One region of the Pseudoalteromonas sp. Isolate6 genome, then DNA from elsewhere that is predicted to be linked to it. Evidence: predicted binding sites of a transcription regulator. Region 1 holds the regulator's gene; the other holds the start of a gene.
The links. Region 1 encodes ArgR, which controls arginine synthesis, uptake and breakdown. Its sites were predicted from a motif close to ANTGAATANNTATTCANT; they were not measured.

Region 1 (4,217 bases):
TTGAAGGCACTATCAGAGCACGTATTCTTCACTAAGAAGAATCAAGCATAAAAAAAACCAGTCACTGTGAAGCGACTGGTTTTTTGTATCAATTTGGCTTACGCCATGAAATCAACACCTTCTTTGATGTCTTTTTCAAGTGTCGCTAGCATGTCGTCTTTTGCTTTTTGCTCAAACGCGCTTAGCTCACCGTAAGGAAGTAACTTCTCTACACCGTTTTTACCAAGGATGACTGGCTGTGCAAAGAATGTTGCGTCGCCTGTGTTACCTTCAACGTATGCGTACTCAAGTACTTCTTCACCTTGTAAGCCTTTCACTAGTGAGAAGCAGAAACGTGCTGCTGCTGCACCCATTGAAAGTGTCGCTGAACCGCCACCCGCTTTAGCTTCAACCACTTCAGTACCCGCGTTTTGGATACGAGTTGTTAGTGAAGCAACTTCTTCGTCAGTGAACTCAACACCTTCAACTTGAGAAAGTAGAGGTAGAATTGTAGTACCTGAGTGACCACCAATTACTGGGATCTTAACTTCAGCAACGTCTAGACCTTTAAGCTCTGCGATAAAAGTTTCAGCGCGGATAACGTCAAGCGTTGTTACACCGAATACGCGAGCTGGATCATAAGTACCTGCTTTTTTGAACACTTCAGCAACGATTGGTACCGTGCCATTTACTGGGTTTGTGATGATACCAACAAGTGCTTTAGGGCAGTTTCTAACGATACCTTCAGCAAGTGTCTTGATGATACCTGCGTTAACGTTGAATAGGTCAGCACGGTCCATACCAGGCTTACGAGGCATACCAGCTGGGATAAGCACTACGTCAGCACCAGCAAGAGCTGGGTCTAGGTCGTCTTTACCATAACCCGCTACTTTTACCGCAGTTGGGATGTGAGATAAGTCAACTGCAACACCAGGTACAACAGGTGCAACGTCATAAAGCGCTAACTCAGAGCCAGCTGGAAGACCATTTTTAAGCAATAAAGATAGAGCTTGACCGATACCGCCAGCGGCACCTAATACAGCAACTTTCATTTGAATTCTCCATAATTTGAAGGTGGAATTGAGTGTGCAGTAAAGATAATGAAAAGCGCTGTTAAACACAAATTAATCACGGTTATTTTCGAGATTTTTTGACTAATGTCTTAAATAAAAGTGTAAAGATCGCGACACTTTGTCTATTTATGCTTTACGACTGTCATTTTGGTCGCGCAAATTTGGGAATCTTAGTGGTTTTGTGTAGAATTTAAAGATTAGCCGTAAAAGAAGACAGACTATGCAGCCGCAAGAAAAACAAGAAGCACTTATCAAAGCATTTAAAGCCATTTTAAAAGAAGAAAACTTTGGCTCTCAAGGCGAAATTGTTGATGCTCTAAAACAACAAGGGTTTGACAATGTCAGTCAGAGTAAAGTGTCGCGCATGCTGAGCAAGTTTGGTGCTGTACGTACACGCAATGCTAAGCAAGAAATGGTTTACTGTTTACCCGCAGAAATGAGCGTACCGACAGCAAAAAGTCCTTTGCGTCAGTTAGTCGTTGATATTATGCACAACGAAATGATGATTATAATTCGAACCAGCCCGGGGGCTGCACAATTAATTGCAAGATTACTTGACTCTTTAGGTACCGCAGATGGCGTATTAGGTACCATTGCTGGCGATGACACGATTTTCATTGCGCCTGCAAAAGTCTCTGAAATCGACATTACTTTAGACAAAGTAAAAACCCTGTTCGATAACGTTTAGTCTGTTATTTTTATTAGTGCTGACTCACAAGTTAGCACTTACTCTGGTACTTTCCTCTGAGCAATTACGCTTTCTCACTATTACAATAAACAGAATAAACTGCTTATCTTTACAGCAAAAAATGTTTGACATAATATGTCCGTGTGTGGCAACTTTAGAAACGCAAGGTGGGATTTTCTCATTACGCGTGGATAGTTTTTTAAGCTGATTGATTAGCTTCTATAGCTTATTTTCGGCGGCATTTAAGCTCATTGGATCTGCTCGCTATTCTCTTTACTCAATCATCTCACTATCCTATGATACGGAACGGGGATTCAATCGCTCTGACAAATTAGAGACACCTAATAACATTGATAGGCCCCCTACCGCAAAAAATGGAAATACAAGGAACTAAGGAACAGCAATGGAATTTTTAAATACTGCATTTACGTTTCCCACTGTTATTTTTTCAACACTACTACTGATTGTGCTGTTGTTCTGGTTAATTGCTTTACTTGGTTTTGCTGATATCGATATCTTAGAAGGCGATGTTGATATTGAAGCCGAAGGCGCAAGCTCTGGTTCTTTTTGGGAGGTCGCTTTTGGTGGTGTCCCAGTGAGTATTTCATTGAGTTTAATCATCGCGCTAGGCTGGATTACCAGTATTTATGTGCAACAGTTTTTTGCTTACCTGCTGGGTAATGGCATTTTTTACTACCTGATGGGCACGGTATTTATGCTTGCCAGCCTCGTTGTTGCATTACCACTAACCGCCGTCATTGTAAGGCCACTACGACGCTTTTTCGAAAGCCAAGAAACCACATCAAAGCAAGCGCTGGTTGGGCTCGAATGCGTTATTGCAACATCAAGAGTTAACAACACGTTTGGTCAAGCCAGAGTATATATTCAAGGAACAGAGCAACTTATCGAAGTGCGCTCGGACGAAGAAAACACTTTCACACTAGGAGACAATGCCTTACTTATCGAACATGACCCCCTTACACATAGCTACACGATTGTGGCTAAACCTTGGTAATAGTACGGAAAATAACGGAATTTAGGAACGAGTTGGCATAGCTAGTACCAACTCAAACAACATAGCGCAACGCAGGAAAAAACATGGAATTTCTAAACAACCTCGGACCGGTGCTCGCAATCGTGGGCATATCCATCGTCATTATTTTTGCCATTCTACTTCTGATTGGAAAGTTCTACCGCAAGGTCGAACAGGGTCAGGCATTGATCATCAACAAGATGAAAAATGAGCCTGATGTCACAACAACGGGCGGTATTGTGCTACCTGTGATCCATAAAATGGAAGTCATGGATATTTCAACTAACCGCATGGTATTGGAGCGTCGTGAAAATAGCGGCCTGATCTGTAAAGACAATATCCGTGCTGACATCGCCATCACTTTTTACATTCGCGTAAACGAGAACAAAGAAGATATCCTACGCGTTGCGAAACAAGTTGGCTGTGCACGTGCATCGGCACCAGAAACCTTACAAGCATTATTTGAGGCAAAATTCTCCGAAGCCTTGAAAACCGTTGGTAAGCGCATGAATTTTGAGGAGCTATTTACACATCGTAACGAGTTCCGAGATTCTATTAAAGAAGTGATTGGACAAGATTTATCTGGCTATACGTTAGAGGATGTCGCAATTGACTATCTTGAACAAACCTCAATCGACAAGTTAGATCCAAATAACATTCTTGATGCTGAAGGTATTCGCCGTATTACCGAAAAAACCTCACGCCAAAACGTGGAAACTAACCAGCTTAAATGCGATGAAAAAGCGCAAATCGACAACCAAAACCAAGCAGCATTTGAAAAAGCCGCAGAAGTCGAGAGACAAAAAGAAGACGCTAGCGCAAGACAGCGCCGTGAAATCGAATCAGTGCGCGCTCGCGAAGCCGCAGAAGCTGAACGTGTTAAGCATGAAGAGCGCTTAAAAGCCGAAGAAGCACGCCTCAAAGCGGACGAAGCAATTGCAATTGCAGAACACAATAAACAGCGTGAAATCGATGTTGCAGAGCAAAATCGCCTTCGCTTACTCGGCATCGAAGAAGAAAAAGTCACACGCTCTCGCCAGATAGAAATTATTGAGCGCGAACGCGAAACCGAAATTTTACGTATCCAAAAAGCCAAAGCACTGGAAGTCGAGCAAAAAGAAATCGCCGATGTCCAACGCGAACGTGTTGCCGTAGAGAAAACCGTTGCTGAAGAACAGGAGCGTATCAAAGACGTACAATGTATTGCAGAAGCTGAACGAGAAAAGCAAGCGAAAATTATTCTTGCTCAAGCAGAAGCCGAAGAGGCGTTGGTTAAAGATATTGAAGCAGCTAAAGCCAAAGAACAAGCTGCTGAATTTAAAGCCCGAGAAATGGAAAAAATGGCTGCGGCGGAGCTGCGTATTGCGAACCAGACCGCTGAGTCGAAGAAAATTCTTGCAGAGGCTGCTCAGGTTGAGGCTGCCGCACCAGGTCTTGCTGAGGC
Region 2 (4,217 bases), on a different contig from region 1:
AGGTCAAGTTAAAGCAGGTGAGCTAGTTAATCACATGGCTTCTCAAGTCGGTGGTAAAGGTGGCGGTCGTCCTGATATGGCACAAGCTGGTGGCTCACAACCAGAAAACCTAGACGCAGCACTAAACAGTGTTCCAACTTGGTTAAATGAAGTAACGCAGTAATCAGCAAGTGGCGCTGATTGTACAAAAGTTTGGTGGCACCTCGGTGGGTTCGGTAGAGCGTATTGAGGCTGTTGCCGAACACGTTATCAAAACACAACAACAAGGCCACCAAGTGGTGGTCGTGTTGTCTGCAATGTCAGGCGAGACAAACCGTCTTATTTCCCTTGCCCAACAAATTGATGCACGTCCAAGTTCTCGTGAGCTAGATGTGTTGATCACCACTGGCGAACAAGTTTCTATCGCGTTATTGGCGATGGCCATCATTAAGCGTGGGCATTCTGCCGTGAGCTTACTTGCCGATCAGGTTGGTATTAAAACCGATAACATGTTCTCTAAAGCGCGGATCACGGAAATAGACACGACCCGCTTAAAGCAAGAGCTTGAGCATAACCGAATAACCATTATTGCCGGATTTCAAGGACGCGATGAAGAAGGCAATATCACCACGTTGGGGCGTGGTGGTACAGATACCTCAGCAGTTGAAATCGCAGGGGCTTTGCAAGCAGACGAATGTCAGATATATACTGATGTCGACGGTGTGTACACTACCGATCCACGAATAGAGCCAAATGCAAGGCGTTTATCACATATTACTTTTCCTGAGATGTTGGAGCTGGCAAGTGTTGGCGCTAAAGTTTTGCAGATCCGCTCGGTTGAAGCGGCCGGTCGATACAATGTACCACTGCGCGTACTTTCTTCGTTTTCTCCCGATAACGGCACCTTAATTAGCTATGAGGAAGGTAAGATGAAAAACACTAAAGTGGTCTCTGGGGTAGCGAGTGTCAAAGACGAAGCACTTATCCTAGTTAACAATGTCGATGCAAAACCTAGTAATCTTGCCAATATACTTTCGCTTCTTGGTGAGCATAATATTGAAGTCGATATGATTAACCATTTGAACCACAGTGAGAAAAAAATAGACTATGCTTTTACTGTGCACACAAATGATTGTATTCTGGCGGAAGAAGTTTTAGCGCAACATGCACAAAATTTAGGTGGCGCAACCGTAGAGGTTAATGCTAACGTGGCAAAAATCTCAGTGGTTGGCATCGGGATGAAATCTCATTCAGGTGTTGCTGGTCTCTTTTTTATGGCATTGGCCGAAGAAAATATTCACACTCTATTAGTATCCACATCAGAGATAAAAATCTCGGCACTGGTAGAAGAAAAATATTTAGAGCTAGCTGTTCGGGCTTTACATGCCAAATTCGGATTGGAAAGTACTGAGTAAAAGAAGTTTTTGCTTACTTTTCTAGGAACTTTTATTTAAAATGGATTTGACGCGGAATCTTTTAAATTTTGGAATAACAGGAGCAAGAGAATGCTAATACTAACTCGTCGAGTAGGTGAAACCCTGATGATTGGTGATGAAGTGACTGTAACAGTACTAGGTGTTAAAGGTAACCAAGTACGTATTGGTGTAAATGCGCCTAAAGATGTTTCAGTTCACCGTGAAGAAATTTACATGCGAATTCAGGCTGAAAAATCTAGCCCAGGCAATATGTAATTGACCAAATACTGAATTACGATGCTAGTTAACATGATTTAACTAGCAAAAAAACCCCGCGGCTGCGGGGTTTTTTATTTCTGGCTTTGCCCAGATAAAAAGGTAATTGCTTCTTCGCTAAGTCCAGATTTACTGATATAGCTCGGTTTATTTTGGTGAAACACCAAAAAACCTCTGTCTGTTTCGACGAGTTTATCTAAGTCGTCAAATGGGTAAGAAAATTCGGCATGTGTTGCCTTGGTACTAATGCCAGTTTTAGTGATTGAAACTTCAACGGTATTACCAGCTGCGCGAGAATATGCTTGCCTTATCACCCACCACGCTTTGCGATAATAGAAAGCAACGCATTCAACCACAGCTAGTAAAATAAGAAAGTTTCCGACGTAATGCTCTTGCAAACCGTAAATTGCAAACAGCCCCAACGCAATTAGCAGTACAAGGAGACCATATTTCGGTTTAACCGCAAGCCCATTAGCTTCAGATTCTTCAAAACACTCTCGATAGTAGGCTTTATCTAACTTAAATTGGCTTTGAAAAGATAAATTTTCATTTTGTTCAAGGGAGGGCATAGACGTTCGTTTTGGCAAAAATTTCCCCCTATTATACCCATCTGTATTGAAAAAGCTGTAATGCGAATAAATTGTTTGCAGCTGCCTTTTGCTACAACCAGCGAAATACGTGCTACACAGGGTGACGTTTACGTAAACGTTACGTTTTGGTCTGTCCAATTTACAATTTGCCTTGCGTAATCAAAAATCCATTCTATATTCATTAAAATCTCAGTATTAGTTGACGCTATTTTGAATATTTTTCATATTTATTACGTTAATTTTCTATATTTATTAGTACTTTCCTAGTTAACTCACTGATTATTTGTAAGTTAAGTGTTTTGGTAATACCAATTTACAATGGGCTTTACATTGGAACATTTTTTGTTATAAGGTGAATAAATATCTACAAAAAGTGAAGGTTTATACCAGTTCGTTAACATCGAATAGGAAAACCAAACAGCAAGTAAGGGGTAAAAATGGATATTGGAGCGCAGCTACTGCAAGCAGGAAATCTCATGCTGACCGGCATGGTTGGTGTTTTTGTTTTTCTGTCCATTTTGATTTTTGCGATGCGGCTGTTGGCCAACTTTGCTGCTCAATTTAAAGAAGTAGCGCCAAGTACCACAAGATCAAAAACAACCAGAGCAACATCGTCACAGGGTGTGCCGCAGGCACATATTGCAGCCATTAGTGCTGCCGTTGCAGCCTACAGAAAAAACAATTAATAGGGGTTTTGCATGTCACAGTTAAAGCTAACCGAATTAGTGCTGCGCGATGCGCATCAGTCATTACTCGCCACCAGAATGCGTTTGGAAGATATGCTTCCCATCGCTGAGAAGCTAGATAATATGGGCTATTGGTCTGTTGAATCGTGGGGGGGAGCAACCTTCGACTCGTGTATTCGCTATTTAGGCGAAGATCCATGGGAGCGGATCCGTGCACTGAAAGCTGCGATGCCGAAAACCAAACAGCAAATGCTACTGCGTGGTCAAAATTTATTGGGCTATCGTCATTATGCTGATGATGTTGTCGAGAAGTTTGTTGAACGTGCCCACCATAACGGGGTAGATGTATTCAGAATATTCGACGCAATGAACGATGTGCGCAACTTAGAAACGGCTATTAAAGCGGCCATTAAAGTGGGCGCGCATGCGCAGGGGACGATTTCGTACACCGTAAGCCCAGTTCATACGCTGGAAATGTGGCTCACGCAAGCTAAGCAGCTTGAAGACTTAGGCTGTCACTCTATTTGTATCAAGGACATGGCTGGGTTACTGAAACCCTATGATGCTGAAAAATTAATCTCTGGGCTTAAAGCGTCCGTCTCGATTCCTATCGCAATGCAGTGCCATGCAACCACAGGACTCAGCACCGCAACTTATCAAAAAGCCATAGATGCGGGTATTGATATGCTCGATACGGCGATTTCTTCGATGAGTATGACCTATGGCCATAGCGCAACAGAAACTATTGCGGCGATTGTGGAAGGCACAGAACGTGATACAGGGCTTGACTTACTTGAGCTTGAAGAGGTTGCAGCCTATTTCCGTGAAGTGAGAAAGAAATATGCCGCTTTTGAGGGCAGCTTAAAAGGGGTCGATGGTCGTATTCTATCTGCACAAGTGCCAGGTGGCATGTTAACCAATATGGAAAATCAACTTCGAGAGCAAGGTGCAGGTGACAAGCTTGACGCGGTACTAAAAGAAATTCCAAGTGTGCGTAAAGAGCTTGGCTATCTGCCGCTCGTAACACCAACCTCACAGATAGTTGGGACGCAAGCGGTATTAAACGTACTGACTGGTGAGCGATACAAGTCTATAACCAAAGAAACGGCTGGCGTGCTGAAAGGCGAATATGGAGCGACACCAGCGCAAGTCGACCAAGCTTTACAACAACGCGTGCTTGAAGGCGCAGAGCCTATTACTTGCCGTCCTGCCGACTTAATTGAACCTGAGTTGGATAGCTTACAAAGCGAGTTAGTCGCCACTTCAAAAGA

Region 2: the regulator ArgR is predicted to act here: its motif matches at 2,612-2,629, upstream of L1D50_RS00705 (OadG family transporter subunit).

The regions. Positions count from the first base shown of each region.
Region 1 covers NZ_JAKEVK010000055.1:11,974-16,190, reverse strand. The annotation lists gene serA (phosphoglycerate dehydrogenase) at 1-35, shown strand, start outside; gene mdh (malate dehydrogenase) at 99-1,031, opposite strand; gene argR (transcriptional regulator ArgR) at 1,273-1,740, shown strand; gene L1D50_RS10110 (OB-fold-containig protein) at 2,144-2,755, shown strand; gene L1D50_RS10105 (hypothetical protein) at 2,839-4,217, shown strand, end outside.
Region 2 covers NZ_JAKEVK010000003.1:32,195-36,411, forward strand. The annotation lists gene alaS (alanine--tRNA ligase) at 1-163, shown strand, start outside; gene L1D50_RS00690 (aspartate kinase) at 171-1,394, shown strand; gene csrA (carbon storage regulator CsrA) at 1,485-1,670, shown strand; gene L1D50_RS00700 (YcxB family protein) at 1,745-2,257, opposite strand; gene L1D50_RS00705 (OadG family transporter subunit) at 2,698-2,946, shown strand; gene oadA (sodium-extruding oxaloacetate decarboxylase subunit alpha) at 2,959-4,217, shown strand, end outside.